2 regions of the Streptomyces sp. NPDC101165 genome follow, and region 2 is predicted to be linked to the other one. Evidence: riboswitches for the same ligand, from Rfam matches in the RefSeq annotation. Region 2 holds a riboswitch; the other holds the start of a gene.
The links. A riboswitch is a leader RNA that binds a small molecule or an ion and turns the genes downstream of it on or off. The one in region 2 is predicted to bind ZMP and ZTP.

Region 1: another riboswitch for ZMP and ZTP. It lies ahead of ACIRVH_RS07830 (bifunctional 5,10-methylenetetrahydrofolate dehydrogenase/5,10-methenyltetrahydrofolate cyclohydrolase); the one in region 2 lies ahead of ACIRVH_RS44730 (glycine hydroxymethyltransferase).

What each region holds. Positions count from the first base shown of each region.
Region 1 is NZ_JBIWPG010000003.1:265,508-273,109, forward strand. Features, by position in the region: gene ACIRVH_RS07820 (RNA polymerase sigma factor) at 1-186, shown strand, start outside; gene ACIRVH_RS07825 (CU044_5270 family protein) at 179-1,201, shown strand; gene ACIRVH_RS07830 (bifunctional 5,10-methylenetetrahydrofolate dehydrogenase/5,10-methenyltetrahydrofolate cyclohydrolase) at 1,202-2,050, opposite strand; ZMP/ZTP riboswitch at 2,074-2,154, opposite strand; gene ACIRVH_RS07835 (hypothetical protein) at 2,182-2,961, opposite strand; gene ACIRVH_RS07840 (MarR family winged helix-turn-helix transcriptional regulator) at 3,082-3,627, shown strand; gene ACIRVH_RS07845 (nuclear transport factor 2 family protein) at 3,652-4,017, opposite strand; gene ACIRVH_RS07850 (hypothetical protein) at 4,189-4,494, shown strand; gene ACIRVH_RS07855 (S-(hydroxymethyl)mycothiol dehydrogenase) at 4,667-5,752, shown strand; gene ACIRVH_RS07860 (MBL fold metallo-hydrolase) at 5,752-6,381, shown strand; gene ACIRVH_RS07865 (SDR family oxidoreductase) at 6,476-7,390, shown strand.
Region 2 is NZ_JBIWPG010000036.1:62,370-69,971, reverse strand. Features, by position in the region: gene ACIRVH_RS44755 (GntR family transcriptional regulator) at 1-229, shown strand, start outside; gene ACIRVH_RS44750 (DUF1648 domain-containing protein) at 226-1,215, shown strand; gene ACIRVH_RS44745 (hypothetical protein) at 1,482-1,835, shown strand; gene ACIRVH_RS44740 (glutathionylspermidine synthase family protein) at 1,850-3,034, shown strand; gene rocD (ornithine--oxo-acid transaminase) at 3,031-4,236, opposite strand; ZMP/ZTP riboswitch at 4,337-4,428, shown strand; gene ACIRVH_RS44730 (glycine hydroxymethyltransferase) at 4,461-5,909, shown strand; gene trpS (tryptophan--tRNA ligase) at 6,007-7,023, shown strand; gene ACIRVH_RS44720 (2'-5' RNA ligase family protein) at 7,217-7,602, shown strand, end outside.

The sequences.
Region 1 (7,602 bases), on a different contig from region 2:
GCATGGGAGGAACTCGACGCCGAGGAGATCGCGGTGGCCCTCGGCTGCGGCAGACGGGCGGCGGTCATGCGCCTGCACCGGGCCCGGCGCCGGCTGAGAGCCGAGATCGACCGGATGCGGCCCGCCGCGGCAGCCCTGCCCGCCCCCGCCGAAGCGACCCTCTGCGAGGACCACCGACATGGCTGACGAACTCGAACTCCTCCGCCGCGCCAACCCGGTGCCGACCGACGCCCCTCACTTCGGCGACGGGCCGCTGGACCACCGCGCCGAGCGGCAGTTGGAGCAGCTGCTGCACGAGGACCGCCGACGGCGCCGTCTCCGGCTGCTTCCGGCGCTCCCCGGCCGTACCCCGCGCGCCCGGCTGGTCTGGGGTCTCGCCGCCACCGCCGTCGTCCTGGTGGTCGCAGTCAACGCCGTGCTCGGCGGTCCGAGCACACCGCGGGCCGTCGCCGCGCCGCGCCCGCTGACCGTCCGCCTGCACTCCACGCCCGTCCCCCTCAAGGAGATGGTCGCCCTGGCCGACGCGGCCGCGTCGGGCGGCTCACCGCGCCTGCGCAAGGGCACACACGTGCAGTCGTGGAGCCTCGGCATGAGCGACGGCAAGCACCCCGTCACCGTCCCGGAGGAGCGGGTGGTGCGCTGGCGGTCGGACGACAGCCACACCGAACTGGTCGTGGCGACCGACCCGCGCAGGCCGGGCCGCCCGGTCCTCACCGACGAGGGCGACGACCCGCACGAGGTGGCGGACGGTCATGTGGTCAGCCGGACGACGTACCCGCCGATGTGGAGCGACGTCCCGCCCGAGGGAACCCCGCCGCACACCGCGGCGCGTCTGCGGGCCTACCTCACCGAGATCGTCCGGCCCGAGATCAACCGCAGCACGGCCCCGCTGAAGACCGCCGAACTGTTCGACGCCGTCGGGGAACTGCTCGACCACTGGACCCTGGGCGCCCGCGAGTCGGCGGCCCTCGTCCGGCTGTTCGCCGAGGCCGAGGGGGTGCGGCCGGCCGGTGAGGTGACCGACCGCCTGGGCCGCCCCGGTCATGCGTACGTGTACGACACCCGGGGCGTCCGCCACATGCTGATCCTGGAACCGCGCACCGGCGCCGTGCTCGGCATGGAGACCACCTTCACCCGGGCCGAGCGCGCGTACCGGGTGAAGGCCGGGGACGTCATGGAGTACCGCGCCTGGATGCGCTGATCACACCCCGAGCTGCCGGGCGGCGCCGTCGACGGTCTGCTCCAGCAGCGTGGCGATCGTCATCGGGCCGACACCGCCCGGCACCGGCGTGATCAGGGAGGCCCGCTCCACGGCCGAGTCGAAGTCGACGTCGCCGACGTTCCCCGCGTTGTAGCCCGCGTCGACGACGACCGCGCCCGGCTTGATGTCCTGGCCCCGGATGAGACGCGGCCGGCCCACGGCGGCGACCACGATGTCCGCCTCGCGGACCGCGGCCGACAGGTCCCGGGTGCGCGAGTGGCAGTACGTCACGGTCGCGTCCCGGGCCAGCAGCAGCATGCCCACCGGCTTGCCGAGGATCGCGCTGCGGCCCACCACCACGGCCCGCTTCCCGGCCGGGTCGACGTCGTACTCGTCGAGCAGCCGGATGATGCCGCCGGGCGTGCAGGAGACGAAGCCCGGCAGGCCGAAGCTCATCGTGGCGAACGAGGCGAAGGTGACACCGTCGACGTCCTTCTCCGGCGCGATCGCCTCGAACGCGGCCCGCTCGTCGATGTGGTCGCCCACCGGGTGCTGGAGCAGAATGCCGTGCACGGTCGGATCGGCCGACAACTCCCGCAGGGTGCCGACGAGTTCGGCGGTGGTCGTGGCGGCGGGCAGCGCCACGTGCCGGGACTCGATGCCGGCCTTGCGGCAGCGGTTCTGCTTCATGCGGACGTAGGTGACGGACGCCGGGTCCTCGCCGACCAGCACCGTGGCCAGACAGGGCGTGCTGCCCGTCCGCTCGGTGAGATCGGCGGCCTTCTTCGCGGTCTCCTCGACGATGCGGCGGGCGAGGGCGGTGCCGTCCATGAGCCGGGCCTGTGTCATCTGCGCTCCTGAGCTGGGTTGACCTTCATCGCCCAGGCGCGCGGCATGCTCCACGGGCCGCTCCCCGGTGGTACTCCACCTCAGCGCCAGTCACGGCCCGCCCACAGCCTAACCGAGAGTGCGGGCGGCGCTCAGTCCGCGTCCGTGGGCCCGGGTGCCGTGGGATCCGCCCCGGCGAGGAAGGCGTCCGCCTGGGCGGCCAGCCGGTCCGCGCCGATCGCACCGGCCCAGCGGACGATCTCCGCCGCCAGCGCGACGGCGCCCGCCTCGTCGCCCGCGTCCCGGGCCAGCACGGCCAGCAGCAACTGCTGGGAGAGGGTGCCCGGCACCGTGCCTGCCCGGGCGCCCAGCGCGGTGGCTCGCCGCCAGCGCTCCCCGGCCCGCTCGCCGTCACCGGCGTCGTGGTCCTGGTCGCCGAGATGCCGCAGCGCCTCGCGGGCCAGCAGACCGTCCACGCCGGCCTCTCCGGCGCGCAGCGCGGCCGTGTAGTGTCCGGCGGCGGCCGCCCGCTCGGCGAAGTGGTTCTCCGTGATCAGCCCCCGGTACATCGCCGCCCAGCCCCGCCGCACCTCGTCCGGGGCGCTGTCGTGCAGCTCCCGCGCCCGGTCGAGGAGCGCGGCGAGCGCCTCGGGGTCCTTGCCGTCCGGGCCGATGCGCAGGGTGCCGTCGACCAGGAGCAGCCGGCCGTAGCTGTGCCTGAGCCGGAGGAAGCCGGTGTCCCAGTCGCCGTCCGGGAACTCCTTCTCCGCCGCCTCGAGCCGCTCGGCCGCGGTGTCCGTCCCCGCGAACCAGTCGCGGTCCAGGGCGACTTCGGCCGCGGCCCGGGTGATCCGTGCACGGGCGGCGGGATCGTCGGTGGCGGCCGCGTCGAGCAGCCGTGCGGCCCGCTCCCAGCGGCCAGCGACGCTCAACTCACGTGTGGCTCGGAGGAGTTCATCGACATCAACAAATGCGTGCGCTGCAGAGGTCATGCCGGGCAAAGTAGTTGGGCGAAAAATGATCCACAAGAAAACCACTGCGGGAGGCAGACAGTGCAGGACTCGGTGGACCGGCACGTGGCCGTCTGGGCGCGCGAGCTGGACTGGCTGGACCCGGTCAAGGAGGCGATCATCGCGAGGCTGGCGATCCTCGGCCGGCGCACCGGCCAGGCCCGCCGGGACGTGCTGGACTCCGACGGCCTCAAGTACTGGCAGTACAAGGTGCTGTTGATGCTGCGCAGGTCCGGGCCGCCGTACGAGTCGAGTCCCTCGCTGCTCGCCGAACGGCTCGGCCTGACCCGGGGAGCGCTGTCGGCTCGGCTCGGGGCCGTCGAGGAGGCCGGGCTGATCACCCGTACCCACGAGACCGGTGACCGCAGGCGGGTGCGGGTACGGCTCACCGGGGCCGGGCACGCCGCATTCGAGGCGCATGCGGCAGCGGAGGACGCGGGTGAGGGTGCGCTGCTCGCAGCACTGACCGAAGAAGAGCGGCGGACACTTGCAGACCTGTTGCGGAAACTGGTCCTGGCAGCCGAGAGCGGGGACGTGCCCGGCCCAACGTCGCCCGGGCCGAGAAGGTCCAGGTCAGCCGGGAGGTGACCTGGACCCTCGCGACCCTTCTCCCTACTCGTCCCATGCCTGGATCAGAATCTGTTCGGCGATCTTCCCGTCACGCAGGGTGATCATGGACTCGGCGAGGACCCGCGTGCCGTCCTCGTACTCGCAGGACTCGGAGAAGGCGGCACGATCGCCCTGGATGACGCAGTGGTCCAGCTTGTGCGTCATGTCGCGGCTGTAGACGTCGTCGAGCAGCTCGGCTATCTCGCGCCGACCGTGCAGGACCTTGGGATGACTTGGCTGGGTGTTGCGGTCGATGATGCGGATCTCGGCGTCGTCCGCGTAGAGGGCGAGCAGGGTGTTCCCGGTGTTCCCTTCTATGCCCCGGCGCAGTGTCTCGGTGTCGAAGGTGGAGCCTGTCGCAGCGCCCATGGTGACCTCCTTAAGGCGCCCATGGCCCGGCGGGAACAGGCCGCACGGGCCCCACCTCCGAGAGTCCTCCGCCCCGGCGGCAACGGCAAGCGCAGCCGAGGCGGTCCGCCTGACGGGTGAGCGGCGGCCGGGGGCCGTGTCCGGGCCGGGCCCGCCGCCGTTGCTGAGGGCATGATCTCAACACGACGTATCGTCGCCGCCGTCGGTCTGGCCGTCGGCGTCACGGGCCTCGCCGCTCCGCTGGCGAACGCGGCCGACGCGAGCGCATCGAACTCCGGGCGGATCAACCCGATGACCATGGTGGACTCGCTCGCCGTCAGCGACATCCCCGCACAGCACCAGGGGCAGATCCCGCGGGTCTCGGACCAACTCCGCCCGCTGAACCAGGTCAGCGAACTGCAGCGGCTGAACGAGCTGCACCAGCTCACCGACCTCGTCGCGCCCGTGACCGGTCTGCTGCCCGCCGTCCAGGCCTGAGCCCCCCCACGCACCCGAGGGCCGTCCCGCCCGGGACGGCCCTCACCGCTGCCCGCCCGGACCACGCGGCGACGGCCGAAAGATCCACTGTCGCCGTCGTGGTCCATGCCGTCGACGGGCCCTCGCGCGTAGGGTCGGCTCCGAAGGCACATCGAGGAAAAGGGGCCAGGCCATGGCGCAGGAAGTACGCGGCGTGATCGCACCGGGGAAGGACGAGCCCGTACGGGTCGAGACGATCGTGGTCCCGGACCCGGGACCCGGCGAAGCCGTCGTACGCGTCCAGGCCTGCGGTGTCTGTCACACCGATCTGCACTACAAACAGGGCGGCATCTCGGACGAGTTCCCCTTCCTGCTCGGCCACGAGGCCGCCGGCGTGGTGGAGTCGGTCGGCGAGGGGGTCACCGATGTGGCGCCCGGTGACTTCGTCGTCCTCAACTGGCGTGCTGTGTGCGGAAATTGCCGGGCCTGCCTGCGCGGCCGCCCCTGGTACTGCTTCAACACCCACAACGCGAAGCAGAAGATGACCCTGACCGACGGCACGGAGCTGTCGCCGGCCCTCGGCATCGGCGCGTTCGCCGAGAAGACGCTGGTCGCGGCCGGACAGTGCACCAAGGTCGACCCGGCCGTCTCCCCGGCCGTGGCCGGGCTGCTCGGCTGCGGCGTGATGGCCGGCATCGGCGCCGCCATCAACACCGGGGGCGTCGGCCGCGGCGACTCGGTCGCCGTCATCGGCTGCGGTGGCGTCGGTGACGCGGCCATCGCCGGGTCGAACCTCGCCGGCGCGGCCCGGATCATCGCCGTGGACATCGACGACCGCAAGCTGGAGAAGGCCCGCACGCTGGGCGCCACCCACACGGTCAACTCCAAGGAGACCGACCCGGTCGAGGCGATCCGAGAGCTGACCGGCGGCTTCGGCGCCGACGTCGTCATCGAGGCGGTCGGCCGTCCCGAGACGTACAAGCAGGCCTTCTACGCCCGCGATCTGGCCGGCACCGTCGTCCTCGTCGGCGTCCCCACCCCCGAGATGAAGCTCGAACTGCCGCTGCTGGACGTCTTCGGGCGCGGCGGCGCGCTCAAGTCCAGCTGGTACGGGGACTGTCTGCCCTCCCGGGACTTCCCGATGCTGATCGACCTCCATCTCCAGGGCCGCCTGCCGCTGGACGCGTTCGTCACCGAGACCATCCAACTCGACGAGGTGGAGAAGGCGTTCGAGCGGATGCACCAGGGCGACGTGCTGCGCTCGGTGGTGGTGCTGTGATGACCGCCCGCATCGAACGCCTCGTCACCTCCGGCCAGTTCACCCTCGACGGCGGCACCTGGGACGTCGACAACAACGTGTGGATCGTCGGCGACGACCACGAGGTGGTCGTCATCGACGCCGCCCACGACGCCGAGGCCATCGCCCGCGCCGTCGGCGACCGCCGGCTCACCGCCATCCTGTGCACCCACGCCCACAACGACCACATCGACGCGGCCCCCGCCCTCGCCGACCTCACCGGCGCCACCATCTGGCTCCACCCGGACGACCTGCCGCTGTGGAAGCTCACCCACCCCCACCGCGACCCCGACCGCCATCTCGACGACGGCCAGGTCATCGAGGCCGCCGGCGCCGACCTGACGGTTCTGCACACCCCGGGCCACGCCCCCGGCGCCGTCTGCCTGTACGACCCCGGGCTCGGCGTCGTCTTCAGTGGCGACACCCTCTTCCAGGGCGGCCCCGGCGCCACGGGACGCTCGTACTCCCACTTCCCGACGATCATCGAGTCCATCCGCGACCGGCTCCTCACTCTCCCGCCGGAGACCAAGGTCCTCACCGGACACGGCGACTCCACCACGATCGGCGCCGAGGCACCCCACCTGGAGGAGTGGATCGCACGCGGGCACTGACCGGACTGCACCGCTGAGAAAAGGCGACAGGAGATGTCCGGCATTGCCGTGAGAGTGGACGACGACGAGAGTCGTACCGCACGGGAGGTCGGACATGGCAGGGCCGCTGGAAGGCAAGGTAGCGCTGGTCGCGGGGGCGACCCGGGGCGCGGGGCGAGGCATCGCCGTGGAACTCGGCGCGGCCGGCGCCACCGTCTACGTCACCGGACGCAGCACCCGAGCCCACCGCTCCGAGTACGACCGCCCCGAGACCGTCGAGGACACCGCCGATCTCGTCTCGGCGGCGGGCGGACACGGCGTCGCCGTCCCCGTCGATCACCTGGACAAGTCCGCGGTGCGGGCCCTCGTGGACCGCATCGCCGACGAACAGGGCCGCCTGGATCTCCTCGTCAACGACATCTGGGGCGGCGAGAAGCTCTTCGAGTGGGACACGCCGGTGTGGGAGCACGACCTCGACAACGGGCTCCGGCTGCTCCGGCTCGCGGTCGAAACGCACGCCGTCACCAGCCACTTCGCGCTGCCGCTCCTGCTGCGCCACCCGGGCGGACTGGTCGTGGAGGTCACCGACGGCACCGCCGAGTACAACCGCGACACCTACCGCGTGAACCTCTTCTACGACCTCGCCAAGGCCTCCGTGCTGCGCATGGCCTTCGCGCTCGGCCACGAACTCGGCCCGCGCGGCGCCACCGCCCTCGCGCTGACCCCCGGCTGGCTGCGCTCGGAGATCATGCTCGACGCCTTCGGTGTACGCGAGGACAACTGGCGCGACGCCCTCGACCGCGAACCGCACTTCGCCATCTCCGAGACCCCCCGCTTCGTCGGCCGCGCCGTCGCCGCGCTGGCCGGCGACCCCGAGGTGGCCCGCTTCAACGGGCAGTCCCTCTCCAGCGGCGGCCTCGCCCGGGAGTACGGGTTCACCGACCTCGACGGCAGCCGTCCCGACGCCTGGCGGTACCTGGTCGAGGTGCAGGACCCGGGCAAGCCGGCGGACGTGACCGGATACCGGTGAAACCGAGCCCGTACGGACCTACGGCCACCCCACGACCGAGCTCAAGCGCGTCACAGGACAGGGAGTTCTCGTCACCGGCGCCGCCACCGCCCGGCGGCTCGCCGAGGAGGGCGGGCGGGTGCCCGTGAACGACCGGGACGGGACCGAGGCGGAGCGGACCGCGGCCGCGCTGCGCCGACTCGGCCCGACGGCCGTGCAGACCGGGTTCCGCA
Region 2 (7,602 bases):
CGACCTCTCCCAGGCACTGGACGTCAACGTCAACACCGTCCTCAGGGGGCTGCGCAGCCTCCGGGACGACGGACTGCTGGAGTTCCGCAGAGGCCGGGGCGTGACCGTGACGGAAGGTGCCGACGAGCGCTCCGGACTTCTGGACCAGGTGCACGCGCTGGTGACCGAGGCGGCGCGACTGGGCTACAGCAGGACCGATCTCATCGAGATGATCAGGGGGATACCGTGAACGACGGCACAAGGACCGAGCGCGGTGCGCGCTGGGGTGCCGGGGTGTGGGCAGTGGGTGCGGCCGGGTTGATCGCCGCCCTGCCCTGGGCCGCCCACGGGCGGCTGCCGGACCGCCTGGCCACCCACTGGGGGTCCGGGCAGGACACCCCGGACGGGTCCATGCCCCTCTGGGCGGCATCCCTCTTTCCGGCCCTGATCTGGCTGGCCCTGACCGCGATCGTGTTCGTGGCCCAGCGGCGGGCCGGAGACCCTGCGCGCAGGACGACGCGGGCGTGGACCGCCGCCGCGCTGCTGTCGGGGGGCATCCTCCTCGGCGGCGCGCAGGCGTCCGTCGTCCGCGCGAACCTGGATCACGCGGACTGGCACCAGGCCCGCCAGCCAACGGCGTGGATCGTCGTGACGCTCGCCGGGGCGGCCGTCGCCGCCGGAGTCGTCGGATGGCTGCTCAACTCGCGCGTGGCGGCCTCCGTCGCGCCCGCCACGCAGGAGCCCTCCGGGCCGGTTCTGGAGATCCCGCGCGGGCAGCGCCTGGTGTGGTTCTCCCGCGTCACCAATCCCTGGCTCCACCTGCTGGCGGCAGTGGCCGGCCTGGTGGCGGTGGCGGCCCTCGTCGCTCTGGTCAGCGGCCTCGCCACCGCCGGCCCGTTGTGGGCGCTGTTCGCTCCGTTCGCGTTCACGTCCCTGGCCTTGGCCGGCTGCGCCACCGTGCAGGCACGCGCATCGGAGCGCGGCCTGGAAGTGGCGTTCGGGCCGCTCGGCTGGCCCGCCCGGCGCTGGCCGGCCGAGGACATCGAGTCGGCCCGCGCCGAGAACCGCACCCCCGCACAGGTCGGAGGCTGGGGTTACCGGCTCAGTGGTCTCGGCACCACGGTCATGCTGCGGAGCGGAGAATGCCTCGTCATCCGGACCCGGGGAAAGGGCAGGGAATTCGCCGTCAGTATCGATGACGCGGAGCGTGGTGCGGCTCTTCTTAACGCAATATGACTCGGCGCGGCTGAATCTGGCCACGGCTTCGTGCTCGCCCTGGCAGTCGATCACCTCGTGGCCCATCGGCTCGCCCGAGGCCGGGGCAGCGGAAGCCGCCCGTTCCTCCGCACGACCACCGTGCTCCACGGCGCAGCGCACACCATCCCAAAGTCCACGAAGTGACGTCAGGGGGAGGGCGATCCGGTGACCCGCCTCGGTGGCCGCTCTTACCGTTCTCTAGGCTGACCGCCGAAAACAGGCCAGTCAACGGGGGAGACACCAGCATGGACACCGCACGCCGACGCCTTCGCTCCGGAACCGTTCTGCTCGGCGGCATGGGCCTGCTGGCCACCGCCCTGACCGCCTGCTCCTCCGCCCCGGACAAGCGCTGCGTCGACCGCGACAGCTACCGGCTGACCAAGGGCTACAAGATCGTCTCCGACAAGAACTGCAAGTCCACCAAGGCCTTCGTCGACGGCGCCTGGTACTACGGCGGCAAGAAGAAGGGCTCCTGGGTGAGCGGCGGCTCCTTCACCAAGCCGAGCAAGGGCTCCGGCTCGCATTCGAGCTCGGGCGGCTCGCACGGCGGCGTGCACCGTGGCGGCTTCGGCGGCGGCCACGGCAGCTCCGGCGGCTGACGAGGAAACGCCCCATGGAACGCCGTACGACCACCCCCCGCCCCGGCTGGCAGCAGACCGTCGAGGAGCAGGGGCTCGTCTACCCCCTGACCCGCCACCCCGACGGCTCGCTGCGCCCCTACTGGGACGAGAGTGCCTACTACGTCTTCACCCTGGACGAGGTCGAGGCGCTGGAGGAGACCGTCGAGGAACTGCACCGCATGTGCCTCGCGGCCGCCGAACACATCGTGGCCGAGGACCGCCTCGCCGACCTCGGCATCACCGACCCGCGGGTCGCCGAGGCCGTCACCGAGGCCTGGCGGCGCCGCGCCGAACTCCCCTCCCTCTACGGCCGCTTCGACCTGCGCTACGACGGCACCGGCCCGGCGAAGCTCCTGGAGTACAACGCCGACACCCCGACCTCCCTGGTCGAGGCCGCCTCCCCCCAGTGGTTCTGGATGGAGGAACGCTTCCCCGGCGCCGACCAGTGGAACTCACTGCACGAGCGCCTGGTCGACGCCTGGCGCGAGCAGGCCGCGCTGCTCCCGCCGGGCAGTCCGCTGCACTTCGCGCACTCCTCCGCCGACGAACTCGGCGAGGACCTGATGACGGTCGCCTACCTGAAGGAGACCGCCGAACAGGCCGGCCTCGCCACCGACTGGATCTCCATGGAGGAGATCGGCTGGGACACCCTCTCCGGCCGCTTCGTGGACAACGGGCTCCGTTTCATCCGCAGCATCTTCAAGCTCTATCCGTGGGAGTGGCTCACCACCGACGCCTTCGCAGGGCATGTCCTCGACACCCTGGACAACGGCGGCGGCACCGGCAGCACCCTGTGGATCGAACCCGCCTGGAAGATGCTCCTGAGCAACAAGGCCCTGCTGGCGATCCTCTGGGAGCTGTACCCCGGCCACCCGAACCTGCTGCCCGCCTACCTGGACGGCCCGCGCGAGCTGGCCGGGTCGACGGGCTATGTCGCCAAGCCGCTGCTGGGCCGCGAGGGCGCGGGCGTGACCGTGCACGAGCCCGGCGCCCCGGCCGTCACCCGGGACGAGCCCTGCTGCTACCAGCAGCTCGCCCCGCTGCCCGCCCTCGACGGCAACCACCTCGTCCTCGGCGCCTGGGTCGTCCGGGACGAGCCGGCCGGCCTCGGCCTGCGCGAGTCCTCGGGCCTGATCACCGACGAGTACGCCCGCTTCCTGCCGCACGTGATCCTTTAGCCGGCCAGCACCGCCCGCAGCTGTTCGAGCCCCCAGTCCAGGTCCTCCTTGCTGATCACCAACGGCGGCGCGATCCGGACCGTCGCACCGTGGGTGTCCTTCACCAGGACACCCCGGTCCATCAGCCGCTCGGACACCTGCCGGCCCGTCCCGACCCTCGGCGCGACGTCGACCCCGGCCCACAGCCCCCGCCCGCGGACCGCTGTGACCTTGCCGGTGCCGAGCAGGGCGCCCAGCTCCCGGTGCAGATGCTCGCCGAGCTCGGCGGACCGCGCCTGGTACTCGCCCGTCCGCAGCATCCTGATCACCTCCAGCGCCACCGCACACGCCAGGGGGTTCCCGCCGAACGTCGATCCGTGCTCACCCGGCCCGAACACTCCGAGCACCTCGGTGCTCGACACCACCGCCGACACCGGCACGATCCCGCCGCCCAGCGCCTTCCCCAGCACGTACATGTCCGGCGCGACCCCCTCGTGCTCGCACGCGAAGGTCCGCCCGGTCCGGCCCAGCCCCGACTGGACCTCGTCGGCGATGAACAGCACGTCCCGCTGCCGGGTCAGCTCCCGCACCGCTGGCAGATAGCCGGCCGGCGGGACGATCACCCCCGACTCGCCCTGGATCGGTTCGAGCAGCACCGCGACCGTGTTCTCGGTGAGCGCCTCCCGCATCGCGGTCAGGTCGCCGTACGGCACGATCTGGAAGCCCGGCGTGTACGGCCCGAAGTCCGCCCGCGCCTCGGCGTCGGTGGAGAAGCTGATGACCGTCGTCGTACGGCCGTGGAAGTTGCCGCTCGCGACCACGATCTTCGCCATCTCGGCGGGCACCCCCTTGATCCGGTACCCCCACTTCCGGGCGGTCTTCACCGCGGTCTCCACCGCCTCGACGCCGGTGTTCATCGGCAGCACCATCTGCATGCCGCACAGCGCGGCCAGCTCGGTGCAGAACGCGGCGAACCGGTCGTGGTGGAACGCCCGCGACGTCAGCGTCACCCGCTCCAGCTGTGCCCTGGCCGCCTCCACCAGCTGCGGGTGGCCGTGGCCGAAGTTCAGTGCCGAGTACCCGGCCAGCAGGTCGAGGTAGCGCCGCCCCTCGACATCCGTCATCCAGGCCCCCTCCGCGGTGGCCACGACCACCGGCAGCGGGTGGTAGTTGTGCGCACTGTGGGCGTCGGCGGCGGCGATGAGCGTCTCCGTAGCGTTCACGGGAACTCCAAAGGGCCAGAGAGTCGGATGCACCCCCTTCTTATCCTCGCTCGCATGGTGGACGCGGGACCTGCGCGATCCGGCGCGCCCGGTAGGCTGATCAGCGGGCCGTGACTGGCGCGCTAGGGATGGGACCGACCATCGGGGAGCGGCCCGAGCGGGAAAAGAGTGCCGTGCGCCTGGGCCGAACGTGAACGCTGTACGCACGCCGTCCGGAGGTCCCCATGCCAGAGCAGCCCCTGTCGACCGAGTCCACCGCCTTCCGCGCCGCCCTCGACGTGATCCGTGCCGTCGAGCCGCGGGTCGCGGACGCCATCGGCCAGGAGGTGACCGACCAGCGCGAGATGCTGAAGCTGATCGCCTCCGAGAACTACGCCTCCCCGGCCACCCTGCTGGCGATGGGCAACTGGTTCAGCGACAAGTACGCCGAGGGCACCATCGGCCGCCGCTTCTACGCCGGCTGCCGCAACGTCGACACGGTGGAGTCCCTGGCCGCCGAGCATGCCAAGGCGCTCTTCGGCGCCCGGCACGCCTACGTCCAGCCGCACTCCGGCATCGACGCCAACCTCGTCGCCTTCTGGGCCGTGCTCGCGGACCGCGTGGAGGTCCCGTTCCTGGAGAAGACCGGCGCCCGCCAGGTCAACGACCTCTCCGAGGCCGACTGGGCCGAGCTCCGCCAGGCCTTCGGCAACCAGCGCATGCTCGGCATGTCCCTGGACGCCGGCGGCCACCTCACCCACGGCTTCCGCCCGAACATCTCGGGCAAGATGTTCGATCAGCGCTCCTACGGCACCGACCCGGCCACGGGCCTGATCGACTACGAGGCGCTGCGCGCCCAGGCTCGCGAGTTCAAGCCGCTGATCATCGTCGCGGGCTACTCGGCGTACCCCCGTCTGGTGAACTTCCGGATCATGCGCGAGATCGCCGACGAGGTCGGCGCGACCCTGATGGTCGACATGGCCCACTTCGCCGGTCTGGTCGCCGGCAAGGTCCTGACCGGCGACTTCGACCCGGTCCCGCACGCCCAGATCGTCACCACGACCACCCACAAGTCCCTGCGCGGCCCGCGCGGCGGCATGGTCCTGTGCGACGACTCCCTGAAGGACCAGGTCGACCGCGGCTGCCCGATGGTGCTCGGCGGCCCGCTCCCGCACGTCATGGCCGCGAAGGCCGTCGCCCTCGCCGAGGCCCGTCAGCCCTCGTTCCAGGACTACGCCCAGCGCATCGTCGACAACTCGCGCGCCCTCGCCGAGGGCCTGATGAAGCGCGGCGCCACCCTGGTCACCGGCGGCACGGACAACCACCTGAACCTGATCGACGTGGCCACCTCCTACGGCCTCACCGGCCGCCAGGCCGAGGCGGCGCTGCTCGAGTCCGGCATCGTCACCAACCGCAACGCCATCCCGGCCGACCCGAACGGCGCCTGGTACACCTCCGGCATCCGCATCGGCACCCCCGCCCTGACCACCCGGGGCCTCGGCACCGCGGAGATGGACGAGGTCGCCGGCCTGATCGACCGCGTCCTCACCACCACCGAGCCGGGCACCACCAAGTCGGGAGCCCCGTCCAAGGCGGCCCACGTCCTGGACGAGAAGGTGTCCCAGGAAATCGCACAGAGGGCAACGGACCTGGTGGCGGCGTTCCCGCTCTACCCTGAAATCGACCTTGGCTAGAGATACCCAGGGGCGTGGGGAACTGCGCGAGCAACCACAAACGGCCCGCAGTTCCCCACGCACCGAACCCCCCGATCCCTCTGCGACAATAAAAAACATGGCTTCCGCTGACCAACCTCGCGTGCTCTCCGGCATCCAGCCCACCGCCGGCTCGTTCCACCTCGGCAACTACCTCGGCGCCGTCCGCCAGTGGGTGGCCCTGCAGGAGTCCCACGACGCCTTCTACATGGTCGTCGACCTGCACGCGATCACGGTCCCGCAGGACCCGAAGGACCTGCGCGCCAACACCCGCCTGGCCGCGGCTCAGCTGCTGGCCGCCGGTCTCGACCCCGACCGCTGCACCCTCTTCGTGCAGAGCCATGTGCCCGAGCACGCCCAGCTCGCCTGGATCATGAACTGCCTCACCGGCTTCGGCGAGGCCAGCCGGATGACCCAGTTCAAGGACAAGTCCGCCAAGCAGGGCGCCGAGCGTGCCTCCGTCGGCCTGTTCACGTACCCGATCCTGCAGGTCGCGGACATCCTGCTGTACCAGGCCAACGAGGTGCCGGTCGGCGAGGACCAGCGCCAGCACATCGAGCTGACCCGCGACCTCGCCGAGCGTTTCAACGGCCGGTTCGGCGACACGTTCGTGATCCCGTCGCCGTACATCCTCAAGGAGACGGCGAAGATCTACGACCTCCAGGACCCGTCGATCAAGATGAGCAAGTCGGCGTCCACGCCGAAGGGCCTGATCAACCTGCTCGACGAGCCGAAGGCGACGGCCAAGAAGGTCAAGAGCGCCGTCACCGACACCGACACCGTGATCCGCTACGACGCGGAGAGCAAGCCGGGCGTGTCGAACCTCCTCACCATCTACTCCACGCTCACCGGCAAGTCGATCGCCGAGCTGGAGCAGGACTACGAGGGCAAGATGTACGGCGCGCTCAAGACGGACCTCGCCGAGGTCATGGTCGAGTTCGTGACGCCGTTCCGGGAGCGCACCCAGCAGTATCTGGACGACTCCGAGACGCTCGACTCGATCCTCGCCAAGGGTGCGGAGAAGGCACGTGCCGTCGCCGCGGAGACGCTTGCGCAGGCGTACGACCGGGTGGGTTTCCTGTCGGCGAAGCACTGAGAAGCACGATCGGGCGCTGAGGCGCACGACCGTACACACGCCCGACCGGGCAGAGCGCTGCACATCACTTCCACTGCGCCTGCCCACAGGACATCCGTGGCCGTACAGTCGGTAGCCGACGGCCCGGACGAAGACGGCGGCGAAGACGGCGGCGAAGACCGCCGGACAACATCACGCGACGACAGGAGACGACGTGGGGACCGTAACGATCGGCGTGTCGATCGCGGTCCCGGAGCCTCACGGCAGCCTGCTCCAGGAGCTGCGCGCGGGCTTCGGCGACGCCGCGGCTCACGGCATCCCCACGCATGTCACCCTGCTGCCGCCGACCGAGGTGGAGGCGGCCGATCTGGGGGCGGTCGAGGCGCACCTCACGCAGGTCGCGGCGGCCGGCCGGCCGTTCCCGATGCGGCTGTGCGGGACCGGTACCTTCCGGCCCCTGTCGCCGGTCGTGTACGTGCGTGTCGCGCAGGGTGCCGAGGCCTGCGGCTGGCTGCAGCAGCGGGTGCGGGACGCCTCGGGTCCGATGGCGCGCGAGCTGCAGTTCCCGTACCACCCGCATGTCACGGTCGCGCACGGCAT